One region of the Rhodoferax ferrireducens T118 genome, then DNA from elsewhere that is predicted to be linked to it. Evidence: riboswitches for the same ligand, from Rfam matches in the RefSeq annotation. Region 1 holds a riboswitch; each other region holds the start of a gene.
The links. A riboswitch is a leader RNA that binds a small molecule or an ion and turns the genes downstream of it on or off. The one in region 1 is predicted to bind thiamine pyrophosphate.
Positions count from the first base shown of each region.

Region 2: linked by a shared signal. The riboswitch ahead of thiC (phosphomethylpyrimidine synthase ThiC) and the one ahead of thiM (hydroxyethylthiazole kinase) in region 1 are both predicted to bind thiamine pyrophosphate.
Region 3: linked by a shared signal. The riboswitch ahead of RFER_RS16435 (thiamine ABC transporter substrate-binding protein) and the one ahead of thiM (hydroxyethylthiazole kinase) in region 1 are both predicted to bind thiamine pyrophosphate.

Region 1 covers NC_007908.1:2,715,786-2,720,205, forward strand. Annotated here, with positions in the region: gene RFER_RS12470 (c-type cytochrome) at 1-108, opposite strand, end outside; gene RFER_RS12475 (TIGR04438 family Trp-rich protein) at 210-455, shown strand; gene thiD (bifunctional hydroxymethylpyrimidine kinase/phosphomethylpyrimidine kinase) at 492-1,334, opposite strand; gene thiE (thiamine phosphate synthase) at 1,363-2,022, opposite strand; gene thiM (hydroxyethylthiazole kinase) at 2,016-2,849, opposite strand; TPP riboswitch at 2,891-2,985, opposite strand; gene RFER_RS12495 (alpha-E domain-containing protein) at 3,059-4,018, opposite strand; gene RFER_RS12500 (circularly permuted type 2 ATP-grasp protein) at 4,036-4,420, opposite strand, start outside.
Region 2 covers NC_007908.1:1,835,693-1,840,112, forward strand. Annotated here, with positions in the region: gene RFER_RS08625 (methylated-DNA--[protein]-cysteine S-methyltransferase) at 1-351, opposite strand, end outside; gene RFER_RS08630 (hypothetical protein) at 440-868, opposite strand; gene RFER_RS08635 (cupin domain-containing protein) at 865-1,275, opposite strand; gene RFER_RS08640 (cupin domain-containing protein) at 1,566-1,895, opposite strand; TPP riboswitch at 2,106-2,207, shown strand; gene thiC (phosphomethylpyrimidine synthase ThiC) at 2,304-4,178, shown strand; gene RFER_RS08655 (DUF342 domain-containing protein) at 4,229-4,420, opposite strand, start outside.
Region 3 covers NC_007908.1:3,597,582-3,602,001, reverse strand. Annotated here, with positions in the region: gene RFER_RS16455 (bifunctional diguanylate cyclase/phosphodiesterase) at 1-235, shown strand, start outside; gene RFER_RS24180 (hypothetical protein) at 362-511, opposite strand; gene RFER_RS16450 (FKBP-type peptidyl-prolyl cis-trans isomerase) at 636-1,100, shown strand; gene ispH (4-hydroxy-3-methylbut-2-enyl diphosphate reductase) at 1,097-2,059, shown strand; gene RFER_RS16440 (AAA family ATPase) at 2,105-2,689, shown strand; TPP riboswitch at 2,754-2,851, shown strand; gene RFER_RS16435 (thiamine ABC transporter substrate-binding protein) at 2,893-3,915, shown strand; gene RFER_RS16430 (ABC transporter permease) at 3,927-4,420, shown strand, end outside.

The DNA of each region.
Region 1 (4,420 bases):
GGTATGACAGGCCAAACAATTCTTGGATTTGGCAAGCGCCAGATCGGCCCATGCAGGAAGAGTTACCGCGACAGCGGCAATTAAAGCGAGAATGGAACGTTTAATCATTGACACCTTATCGGTTGGCTTAAAGCTGATAAACGCCATTGTATTGATTGGCGTTGACACTCACCGCCGTAATGACATGCAACAAATGACAGGATTTTGATATGTATTTATTAGGACTGGGGCTGGCTTTTCTCGTCATGAAGTATCTGGAGGTCGGCCCAGTGGCGGCATGGAGTTGGTGGGTTGTTCTGGCGCCCTTTGGCCTCGCCGTGCTCTGGTGGGCATGGGCTGACAACTCCGGCTACACAAAAAAGAAAGCGATGGAACGTGAAAATAGTCGCAGGCAGGATCGAATTGACAGAAACCGGGAAAACCTCGGAACTTCCACCAAGAAGAACCGGCGTTAAGGGCTCAAGCAGCGAGCAGAACCGCTCAAAAAAAAATCAAGATTTACGCGGTCGCATGGCAATCGGTGCGTAGCCATGGTTAAGCGGTCCACTGCCCTTGCCGGTACGCACCTGTGCACCCGCCTGCAAGGCCTCGCGCACAAAGTTGCGGGCCTGTTGCACGGCATCGGGCAGTGAAGCGCCCAGGGCCAGATAGGCCGCGATGGCCGACGACAGGGTGCAGCCGGTGCCGTGGGTGTTGGGACTGTCAATGCGTGGCGCCTCCATCCAGAGTTTTTCACCGCCGGCGCTCAGCAGCAAGTCCATCACGTTGTGGCCCGGCAAGTGACCCCCTTTGAGCAAAACAGCGCGCGCGCCTTTGGCCAGCAAGTCAAGTGCCGCCCGCTCCATATCTTGCTTTGAGACCAGGGGGTAGCCCACCAGCAGCGCGGCCTCATCCAGGTTGGGGGTGATCACTGCAGCGCGGCCAAATAGCTCGCGCACCAGCACCTCGATCGCAGCGTCGTCAATCAACACCGCCCCACTGGTGGCCACCATCACCGGGTCGAACACCACATGGTGCATGGCATGCCGGTCAATCGCCTGGGCGACCGTTTGCACGATTTCCGGCGAGTGCAACATGCCGATCTTGACCGCATCAGCGCCAATGTCTTCCATCACGGCGTCAATCTGGTCGCGCAGCATCTGCGGCGGCACGGCATGGATCGCGCGCACGCCGCAGGTGTTTTGCGCCGTGAGCGCGGTAATGGCGGTCATGCCGTAGCAACCCAGCGCCGAAAATGTTTTCAGATCAGCCTGTATACCCGCGCCACCACCGCTGTCTGAGCCTGCAATGGAAAGAACCCGGGGGTACTCAAATTTGAATATATTGGTAATCATCAATTAGTCCTCGCTTGTCGGGTCTCGATCAGACCGCGTCGATGAGTTGTCTCAGCCTGAGCGCCGCCACACAGGGGTCTTGCGCCGCACACAGCGCGCTCACCACCGCCAGCCCATCGGCACCGGCCAATAGCACCTCGCGCGCGTTGCCAACATGAATGCCCCCAATCGCCACCAAGGGTACGGTTGTCGCCCGCCGGACCTGGCGCAAGCCCTCCAGTCCCCACGGTGGCAAGGTATCGGTTTTGGTGGGTGTGGCAAAGATCGGGCTGACGCCCAAATAATCCACCGGCAGCTCGGCACTGCGCGCAACGTCTTCCAGGGTCTCAACCGACCAGCCGATGAAGACCTCGGGTGGCAACAGCCGGCGCGCCTGCGTCACCGGCATATCGCTCTGCCCCAGATGCACACCCTGCGCGCCACAGGCCAGCGCAACGTCAATCCGGTCATTGATGACGAGTGGAATGCCATGCGGCGCGAGCAGATCCTTCAATGCCAGCGCTTGGGCTAAAAAATCACGGGTATTGAGTTGCTTCTCGCGCAGCTGCACACAGGTGACGCCGCCTTGCACCGCCGCGGCCACCACATCAGCCAGCGTACGGCCACCGGCGCAGAACTGGTCGGTGACCAGATACAAACGCAGTGCCTGCAAGCGCACGTCGTGTGCCAAGGTGCTGGCGCCTACCACTGAGCGACTTCGAGTTTCAGCCGCTGCTCAAAAGTGCCCTGGTCAAGCAGCTGTAACTCGTCCAACAAAGCCATTTGCAAGCTGCCGACACCCTTGCCACGTGCGATTACCTTTTCCGCCGCCACTTCACCCACCACGCCCAGCAAGGCCATCGCGGCCACTGTGGCGCGCCAGGCATCGGGCTGCACGGCACAAAAAGCGCCAATGAGTGCGGTGGCCGAGCACCCCACGCCGGTGATACGTGTCATCCACGCATGCCCGTTGGACAGTTGCGCCCAACGATGGCTGGCATCCAGAATATGGTCGATTTGCCCACTGACGCAAACGACGCCCTGAGTCCGCTGGACCAAGGACTGGGCCGCGCCCAGCGCATCGGTGGCGGCGGCGCTGCTGTCCACACCGCGGGTCTGTGCGGCGGAGCCTGCCACGCTCATGATCTCCGAGCCGTTGCCCCGCACCACCGTCGGCAAGGACGTCATCAAAAGCTGTTCAATGGCTTCGTTTCGGTACTTGGTGGCACCTGCCCCCACCGGGTCCAGCACCACGGGAATGCCTCGCTTGGCGGCAGCGCGCAGCGCCAACTGCATGCTCTCGATCCAGTACGGGTCCAGCGTGCCAATATTGAGCACCAGAGCCTGGGCAATGCCCACCATGTCAGCCACCTCTTCATGCGCGTGCGCCATGACCGGTGACGCCCCGGCCGCCAACAGCACATTGGCATTGAAATTGATCACCACCAGGTTGGTGATGCTGTGCACAAGAGGAGAGCGGTCGCGCACCGCGCAGACATCAGACCAAAGATCAGAAAATGAAAGTTTTGCGGCCATGTGGTTCCTGAAAAAAGAAGACATGGGCCAGACTGGCGAGGAAGGAAAAAATGAAGCTTCCCTACGCTGGTACGACCCAGATCAGGTTCAAAGAGTATGTCTCAGTCACCCGCAGGCGACACCTCTAGCAAGCACGGATTATCCCCGAATTCATCGCTGATTTGATGACATTAATGGGCCGCGGCCACAGCCCTGTCAGCTCAATCACTTCAGGCGGGGGCTGGAACCAGAAAATCGCGGCTGATACTGACACCCAGGTCGTTCACGCGGTCCAGAAACTGCGTCAAGAAGGCATGCAGTCCGGTCGCCAGAATTTCATCAATACGCCCATACTGAAGACTGGCCCGCAGCTTGCCCGCCCGGCGCTGGGTTTCGCCCGATTGCTCACTGCCCACCAACTCCAGATTGCTAACCACTTCGTTCATGCTGGCGTGCAGCGAGCGCGGCATGTCGGCCCGCAAAATCAACAGTTCGGCCACACGTTCGGGCTTGATGATGTCACGGTACACCTTGCGATAGACCTCAAAACCCGACACGCTGCGCAAAATCGCGCTCCAGTGGTAGAAGTCGTACTCCGTCGCCTTGCCATTGGACGCATCAGAAGGGTCGCTTTGCAGCGCATAAAACTTCACATCCACCAGACGCGCCGTGTTGTCGGCGCGCTCCAAAAAAGTGCCCAGCCGCATGAAGTGCAGCGCTTCGTCCATCAGCATAGTGCCCACCGTGACGCCGCGCGACAGGTGCGAACGGAACTTGACCCATTCAAAAAACTGACCCGGATCGCGTTCAAACTCGCCCGACTTGATCATGCGTTTGACCTCCAGCCAAGTCTGGTTCTGCGTCTCCCACACTTCGGTGGTGAGCGTGCCGCGCACCGCCCGCGCATTTTCGCGCGCTGCACTCAGGCACGAGACGATGCTCGATGGATTGCTGTCGTCCTTGACCATGAAATCCATCACGTTGCGAACATTGATCCCGCCATGGGTTTGGGTGTAGCTCGGCAGCAACTCACTGATACTCAGCAAGCCTTTCCAGCCCACTTGCGCCGCCGCATTGGATTGGGGCAAGAGTGAGGTCTGGTAATTCACATCCAGCATGCGGGCCGTGTTCTCGGCCCGTTCGGTGTAACGCGACATCCAGAACAGGTGATCGGCAGTGCGTGACAACATGAAATTTCTCCTTGTGCTCAGGACGACCGGGTTTGAGGTTGATTCTGGGTCTGCGTGGCGGTCGACGCCCCGGACGGTGTTGGCAAAGCGGCGGTGCGGGGCGTTTCGTCCGTCTCCAGAACCCAGGTATCTTTTGTACCGCCGCCTTGTGACGAATTGACGACCAGCGAGCCCTCTTTCAGCGCCACGCGGGTCAAGCCGCCGGGCACCATCTGCACCGTCTTGCCGCTCAGAACATAGGGGCGCAAATCGACGTGGCGCGGCGCAATGCCACTCTCCACAAAAGTGGGGCAGCTCGACAGGCTGAGTGTCGGCTGCGCAATGTAGCCACTTGGGTTGGCCAGCACCGCTTTTCGGAAAACTTCGATCTCGGCGCTGGTGGCGGCCGGTCCGACCAGCATG
Region 2 (4,420 bases), 880 kb from region 1:
CTGACGGGCGATGTCGCCATAGGTGACGGTCTCACCCGGCAAAAGGCGGCGCGCCAACTCGTAAACACGCTGGTGAAACGGCGGCACACCGTCCATGTCGAGCACCACGTTCATTAAGTCCACCGGCGCCTGGAGCGCGCCACTGAGCAAGGCCATCACAGCGTCGATGGCCTCTTGTACCTGGGGTGGTGCAATAGCTTCACTGCATTGTGGAAACCTGCGGTCCATGCGCGCGCGGGTCGCGGCCTCGTCCTGCTCGGGCAGCTGCACACCGGTCAGCCCGCGCTCGCTCCAGGCGATGCCGCAGTGGCCGATGGGCGTGGGGAAGAGGGCGTAGGCTTGGGTTGGCATGGTTGGGAGTGAGGGGGCTGGCAGGGGGAGGGGCCGTCCAGGTGTGCAGCATGCGGTGGGTCCGGTGCAACGTCGGGTTGGACATCGCCTATTTTGCAACGGTTGCGCGGATAGCCCAAGCCCGGGCGGTCAACGAGATCGAGCCGTCGGCCTGGACGGCGATTAGCTCTCGTATGCGGTTCCGTATGCGCGTTCTTGTGTTTTCATCGAGTGACATGGCGTAGGCGGGAGCCGGTCCCTGACCGCCCAAAAAGGGCTGCCAGTAGTCGTCGAAACTTGCGAACGGCGTCGGCACGTCGATGGCCGTCCCTTCTACGCCATGGAGTCCGGCGCCGGCGAAGAGCGCCATGAGCGCCTCTGGATGGCAGAGTGGAAAACGAATTCCTTCATCCATCCTCGCGGCATCCGGATTGAGCTCTACCGCTGCATCCCGGAAGAGGCGCATGAGTTCCATCTTTCCGGCGTAATCCCAGACATACGCTGCAATGGTTCCGCCGCTTGCCAAAACCAGAATCACTGCGTCGGGTCAAGGAAAGGTGTTTCTGGATCACTCACATAAAAGATCAGCACCCGAAGCGGCTCGGTACTGCTGCGGTTGTAACCGGTCATTTTGACGTTTGGCGGCTCCACGAATGCTTGGCCCGTCTTCAGGACAACCGGCGCACGTCCCTCCAGCGCTAACGTGAATGCGCCGTCCAGGACGAATACTGTGACCGGAAATCGATGCGTATGGAACACGGTCTTGTCGCCGGGCTTGAAGTTTGCCGTCAGGACGCGAACTTGCTGCTTTTCGCCCTTGGGCATGCCAGACACATCTTCTTTCAAGATCATTTCGGGTCTTGCAATACTCTCCTGTTGCGCCATCGATGGCCAAGCCATGAACAGGGCCGCGAACAACAGGCCAGCGTGGATCGGTAGCTTCATACGTTCTCCTTTCCGGGTTGTCATGGAATCGTGCGTGTTCAGGGGTGACGCCTGACGGATGAAAGGGACTTCCCCATCCCAAGGTGGCCGTGCGCTTCATTCGGATTCTTGAATCTGAAGCAATTGTGAATCACGGAGAATTAAATGCTGAACCGGTTGATGATGGAACCCTTGATAAATCTCAAAGTAGCGGCGTGATTGAAAGATGAAAAAGCAGCGCTCGTCATTGGTGTGACGGCCATCGCTGCAACACTTGCTAACCAGCCCGGTTGGCGAGACCTCAACCCGCGCTACTTGCGCAACACAATCGTGACCAGGGCTGACGCGTCTTCGAGTGCGGTCAGGCCATGCTGAACACCGCCTGCTACATACATGAGTTGATTGGCTTTCAGGGTCTGGGGCGTGTCTTCAATCGTGACTTCGACGCTTCCCTCCAGGCACTGAATGGTGATTTCACCGGCCACTTTGTGCGGTGGAAACGATTTGCCGGCCGGGAGCACCAGCTGGATGACTTCGAGCTGCTCGGACTTGAATAACGCCGTGGTACGTGCATTCGCCAAGGCGCTTCCGAGCGGTAAAACATTGGTGGTCTGGCCTGCGGCCAAATGAGACATTGCCATAGTCAACACTCCATGTGGATGTGGATCCAAGTTTGATTATCGTGCGTCCATGGTCACGGTCGGCGCAGACCCTGCGGCCGGTGTGCCCATGGTTTGATGCCGTTTTGGCCTCCAGCCCCCGTGCCTTCTACCCAAAATGCTATCTAATTAATAGCTAACTGAGTTGGCCGTGTGCCCAGGCAACGACAATTCAGCCGGATCGCTTAAACTCCGCCCTGCCCGGGGTGCGCTGTGATGGCGCTGAGATGGTCGACCGAACCCGCGAACTTGATCCGGTTCATACCGGCGTAAGAAGCGCCAGACTGCATTATTCCTACCCTCTGTCGGGTCGCGCTGTCTTTCCTGTTCGCTGAGTTGATGGACTGTTCTCCGGAGCACTTCCTCATTTCAGCTTCAGGAGACCACGCGATGAATGCACCCGACAAATTCAGCCAGTTGATGAGCCTCACGCGCGAGCCCCTGCCGGCCTCGCGCAAGATCTACGTGCCCGGCACGCAAGCCGATATTCAAGTGCCGATGCGTGAAATCATGCAGAGCAACGGCGAGGCCGTCGTGGTGTATGACACCTCCGGCCCCTACACCGATCCGAATGCCAACATCGACGTGCGCCAGGGCCTGCCCTCGGTGCGCAGTCCCTGGATCGAATCGCGTGGTGACACCGAGTCCTACACCGGCCGCACGCCCTTTGCACTGGACGATGGACTGAAGAATGGCGACTCTGAATCATTGGCATCCTTGCGCGTGCAGGCTGCGGGCCTGCAGCGCACGCCGCGCCGCGCCAAAGCCGGTGCCAACGTGTCGCAGATGCATTACGCTAGATCCGGCATCATCACCCCCGAGATGGAATACGTCGCCATCCGCGAGAACCAGAAGCTGGCGTGGATGGAGCAGTACCTGGGCAATGCCGAGCGCGAAGCACGGCTGGCGGGCAACAGCTTCGGCGCCAACATCCCGAAGATCATGACGCCCGAGTTCGTGCGCGATGAAGTGGCCCGTGGCCGCGCCATCATCCCGGCCAACATCAACCACCCCGAAGTCGAGCCGATGGTGATTGGCCGCAACTTCCTGGTCAAGATCAACGCCAACATCGGCAACTCGGCCGTGACATCGAGCATCGAGGAAGAAGTCGAAAAACTGGTGTGGTCGATGCGCTGGGGCGCCGACACCGTGATGGACCTGTCCACCGGCCGCAACATCCACACCACGCGCGACTGGATTCTGCGCAACTCGCCGGTGCCGATCGGCACCGTGCCGATTTACCAGGCGCTGGAAAAAGTCGGCGGCGTGGCCGAAGACCTGACCTGGGCAATCTTCCGCGACACGTTGATCGAGCAAGCCGAGCAGGGCGTCGATTACTTCACCGTGCACGCCGGCGTGCGCCTGGCCTTCATCCACCTCACGGCGAATCGCATGACCGGCATCGTGTCGCGCGGCGGCTCGATCATGGCCAAGTGGTGTATTGCCCACCACAAAGAGAATTTCATCTACAGCCACTTTGATGAAATGACCGAAATCCTGAAGGCCTACGACGTGAGCTACTCATTAGGCGATGGCCTGCGCCCCGGTTCCGGTGCCGATGCCAATGACGAAGCGCAGTTCGCCGAATTGCGCACCCTGGGTGAACTCACGCAGCAAGCCTGGCAGCAGGACGTGCAGGTGATGATCGAAGGCCCCGGCCATGTGCCGATGCACATGGTGCAGGCCAACATGACCGAGCAGCTAAAAGCTTGCCACGAAGCGCCGTTCTACACCCTGGGGCCCCTGACCACCGACATCGCGCCCGGCTACGACCACATCACCAGCGGCATTGGCGCGGCCATGATCGGCTGGTTCGGCACCGCCATGCTGTGTTACGTCACGCCCAAGGAACACCTGGGTTTGCCGGATCGCGACGACGTCAAAGTGGGCATCATCACCTACAAGATTGCAGCCCATGTGGCCGACGTGGCCAAGGGTCATCCCGGCGTGCGGGCGCGTGATGACGCGCTGTCCAAAGCACGCTTCGAGTTCCGCTGGATGGACCAGTTCAACCTGTCGCTTGACCCCGACACGGCGCGCAACTTTCACGACGAAACTTTGCCCAAGGACTCGTCGAAAGTGGCGCATTTCTGCTCCATGTGCGGACCCAAGTTCTGCTCCATGAAAATCTCGCAGGAGGTGCGCGACTACGCCAAGACCCGCGGCGTGAGCGAGGAGCAGGCGCTGCAGTCTGGCATGCAAACCAAGTCCGAGGAGTTCAGACTAGCCGGTGGAGAGATGTACATCCCGATCAGTCCGGCTTGATCACTGCGGCCGCAGCCAGCGCTAAAAAAGACTGGTTTGCGCCGCTGGTGTCACGAAGTGATTGGTAGCGCCTGTCCCGAGGTGTTGATGAACACCACTTGCCCTTGCTCGTCAACGCAGAAGGTGCCGGCGCCGGATTCCTGACGCAGCCGTGCCATCAGTTTGTCAAAGCGCAGGTCCACCGCCCCGGCCACGCCAACGCTCACCTCAAGCTTGGCGGCGCGTCCCAGCGCGATTTGCTT
Region 3 (4,420 bases), 880 kb from region 1:
GCGTGACGTGCTCACCGATCCCAATGACGCCGCCATTGCCAAGACCATCATTGCGCTGGCCCAGAGCCTGGCGCTGGGCGTCATCGCAGAAGGGGTGGAAACGTCAGCGCAACGGGACTTCCTGGCCCAGGCAGGCTGCCAGGCCTATCAGGGCTATTTCTTCAGCCGACCGGTGCCGCTCGAAGATTTCGAGCAGCTTTGCGCAGCGGGCTTGCGTGCGCCGGCAGGCGTCTGAATGACCACTGCCAAGTCGCAGACAGCTCGCTGCAGGAGATAGCCAACGGACTGCCCGACAGTTTGCGTGAACCCGAAACAGCTGCCAGGTTGGGGGGGAGATGAATTTACCGTGTTGTTGCAAAACCTAACAGGGCTGCGTGATGACGCCGTCGCGGTCGCTGAAAAATTGTTGCGGAGCCTGGCCATGCCCGTCCAGTTTGACGCCGCGCGGCATGGCTTTTGACGCGGTGCCTGGCGTCTTTGTCGCCAATTGGCGCGTTTGGGGTGCGGTCAAGCGCATGGCTTGGTTTGTGCCCTGGCGCAGGCTTTTACAATCGCAGCAGTTTATTCGCCAAACACCGCATCCCTTCAGAATGTGGTTTTGTGGGCTTCTCCAGACTTGAAACCAGGACTCAGATATGACTTCAACACTTGCCACGGTTCAACCGGGATCTTTCCTCACGCTGCATTACCGCATGGCCGGGCCGGTCGGTGATGTGATCAACACCTTTGACGGCAAACCCGCCACGCTGACGCTGGGCACCGGTGAGCTCTCGCCCACGCTGGAGGCTTATTTGCTGGGCCTGCCCGAAGGCACCCACACCACGTTTGAGCTGCCTGCGGGCACCGCATTTGGCCCGCACAACCCGGCCATGCTGCAATGGCTGGCGCGCCAGGAACTGATCGACATGGGTGAGCCCGATGAAGAGTATGCGGTGGGCGATGTGCTGCAGTTCCCCACGCCGGACGGCAAGGGCAAGTTTGCCGGTTCGGTACAGGATTTCAGAAGCGATGAGAAGGGCGACGCCGTGTTGTTTGACTTCAACCACCCGCTGGCCGGTCGTGCCGTGACCTTTGAGGTGCATGTGATCGGAATTCTGTGACAGCCAGCGCACCCCAGGACATCCTGCTGGCCGAGCCGCGCGGCTTTTGCGCCGGTGTGGACCGGGCCATCGAGATTGTGGAGCGAGCGCTGCAGAAATTTGGTGCTCCCATCTACGTGCGCCATGAAATTGTGCACAACACCTACGTGGTGAATGACCTGAAGGCCAAAGGTGCTATATTTATCGAAGCACTGGATGACGTGCCTGCGGGGGCTACGCTCATATTTTCGGCCCATGGCGTGAGCCGGGCGGTGCAGCTGGAGGCTGCCGCGCGGGGTTTTCAGGTGTTCGATGCCACCTGTCCGCTGGTGAGCAAGGTGCATGTGGAAGTGGCCAAACTGCATAAGGAAGGCTATGAGTTCATCATGATCGGCCACAAGGGACACCCCGAGGTCGAAGGCACCATGGGACAGTTAGAGGGCGGCATTCATCTGGTGGAGAGTGTGCTTGACGTGGCGCGCATCAACCCGGCGCAGACCGACAAACTGGCGGTGGTGACGCAAACCACGCTCAGTGTGGACGACGCGGCTGACATTGCGGCGGCCATCAAGGCACGGTTTCCGAAGGTGCGCGAGCCCAAGCAGCAAGACATTTGCTACGCCACGCAAAACCGGCAGGACGCCGTCAAAGTGATGAGCCCGCTGGTTGATGTCGTGATCGTGGTGGGCAGCCCGACCAGCTCCAACAGCAGGCGGCTGCGTGAAGTGGCGCGCAAGCTCGGCACCGAAAGCCACATGGTCGATGGCCCGGACGAATTGCAGGCGCAGTGGTTTGAGGGTCGCCAGCACGTGGGTTTGACCGCCGGTGCATCGGCCCCCGACATCCTGGTACGCCAGGTGATTGACCGCATCAAGGCACTGGGCGCGGTGTCGGTGCGCAAGATGGCTGGCACGCCGGAGACCGTCAAGTTTCCGCTGCCCAAGGGCTTGCGTCTGAAGGATACCGAGGACCTGGGTTAGCTATTTAGTTTATAGCTGCTTGCGCAATAACAACGGGCGCTCCACATGATTCCCACCGCCGAAGGGCCGCTGACCAACTTGGTGCGTGATGTGAGATTCAACCCGCAACTCATCTGCCTGATAGGCGCTGAGTGCACCGGCAAAACGACGTTGGCAAAAGCCCTGGCCGCGCATTTTTCCAGCCTGTGGGTGCCAGAGCATCTGCGCTCTTTTTGTGACTTGCAGGGCCGCACGCCCAGGGCTGATGAGCAGGTGTTGATCATGCGTGCCCAGTTTGAGCAAGAAGAGCAGGCGGCAGCACTGGCCCGGCAAACGGCTTGCCCGTATGTGCTCTGTGACAGTGCGCCGCTGCTCACCGCGATTTACAGCGACTTTTATTTCTCCGACCCCTCGCTTTTTGAGTGCGCCCATGTCTTGCATACCCGCTATGCCTTGACGCTGCTCTTGCAGCCAGACATGCCGTGGGTGTCTGATGGCCTGCAGCGTGACGGTGACCCCGCGCGGGCCGCCATTCACGCCAGGCTGCGGCACGAGCTTCACGCCATGCGCCACCCGTGTATTGAGGTGTCTGGCTCGGGTGACCGCCGACTGCAGGCCGCGATTCTTGCGGTTGAGACACTCACAAGCTGAACATGGGCCCCGCGCTGGCTGCAAGCGCCGCGCCCGTGCCGCTTGAACTGCATCATTACAATGGCGAGTTCACCGGGGGTGTCCGTTGCAAGATGGTCTGAGAAATACCCCACTCACCTGATCTGGATCATGCCAGCGTAGGGAGCGTGAAGGTTGGCCTTCATCCCGGCGTTTTGTGCGTTGGCGCATCGAAAGGCTTTGCCATGAACCGTCGTCTTTTCACGCTGGCCGCCACCGCGCTGGCTGCGTTCTCGCTGTCAACCCAAGCCCGTGCGGCCGATGAACTGCGCGTGATGGTGCACAGTTCTTTTTCACTGCCCAAGCCCCTGCTGGCGCAGTTTGAAGCGCAAAACGGCATCCGGCTGGCCATCATCAAGGGCGGTGACGCGGGTGAAATGCTCAACAAGTTGATTTTGACCCGTGCCCAACCCATCGCCGATGTGGTGTTTGGCATTGACAACACGCTGGTGGGCAAGGCGCTGGCCGCTGGTGTGCTGGAGCCTGCGCTGCCCCAGACCGCCGAAGCGCCCGATGCCAATCTGGGGGCTGCGCTGGCGGCGGTGGACTATGGCTTCGTGACCTTGAATTACGACAAAGCGGCTGTGGCCAAACGCGGCATCAGTTTGCCGAAAACCTTGCAGGATTTGACGCTGCCCGCCTACAAGAACTGGTTGGTCACACCCAACCCCGCCACCAGCAGCACCGGCTACGCCTTCATGTTGGCCACCATTTCCGCCATGGGCGAAGAGCCCGCCTTTGCCTGGTGGGCGCAGATGCGCGGCAACGGCCTCAAGGTGGTCAAGGGCTGGAGCGAAGCTTATTACACCGACTTTGCGCGTAACAAGGGTGCCTACCCGCTGGTGGTGAGTTACGCCACCAGTCCGGCCGCCGAGGTGTTTTACAGCAAGGAAAAAACGCCAGAGTCGCCCACGGCGAGCCTGAACCTCAAGGGCGGCGTTTTCCGCCAGGTGGAAGGTGTGGGCCTGGTCAAAGGGGGTGGCCAGCGGGCGACGGCTTTGAAGTTTGTCGATTTTCTGCGTTCTGCCCCCGTGCAAGAGGCCCTGCAAACGGCGATGTGGATGTACCCGGTGCAGGCCAAAACCCCGCTTGCGGAGGTGATGCGCCACGCCGCCGAGCCGACCGAGTTTGAAGCCCCGGCGACCCAAGTGGTAGCCGGCAAGGGTGCGCAGTGGGTCGCACGCTGGACCAAAGTGGTGCTCAAGTAGCGCGGCAGTCGATGTCGCCCGTCGCCTTGCCTGGCTGGTTGCGCCGCAGCGTTTGGCTCGGGCTGCTGCCTGCTGTTGCTTTGCTGGTGCTGCTGATTGCGCCGCTGGGCCGGCTGGTGCTGGCCGGGTGGGCGGGTGATGTCAGTTTGACCGGTGCAGCCGCTACCGAGGCATGGTCGTTTTGGTTGCCCTGGCAAGACGATTACCTGCGCTGGCGCGTGCTCTGGTCGCTCGCGCAAGCGGGCATCACCTGCGTGCTGGCATTGGCGTTGGGCTTGCCGCTGGCGTGGGTGCTGGCCCGCTTTCAGTTTGCGGGACGTACGCTGGTGCTGCGCTTGTTGATGCTGCCGTTTGTGGTGCCCACCCTGGTGGCGGCTCTGGGTGTGTTGGCGCTGTGGGGTCCGCGCGGCGTGCTCGGTGGCTGGCTCGGTGTCAACCTGCACAACACGCCCTGGCTGCTGCTGTACGGCAACCTGTTTTTCAACCTGTGTCTGGTGGTGCGCGC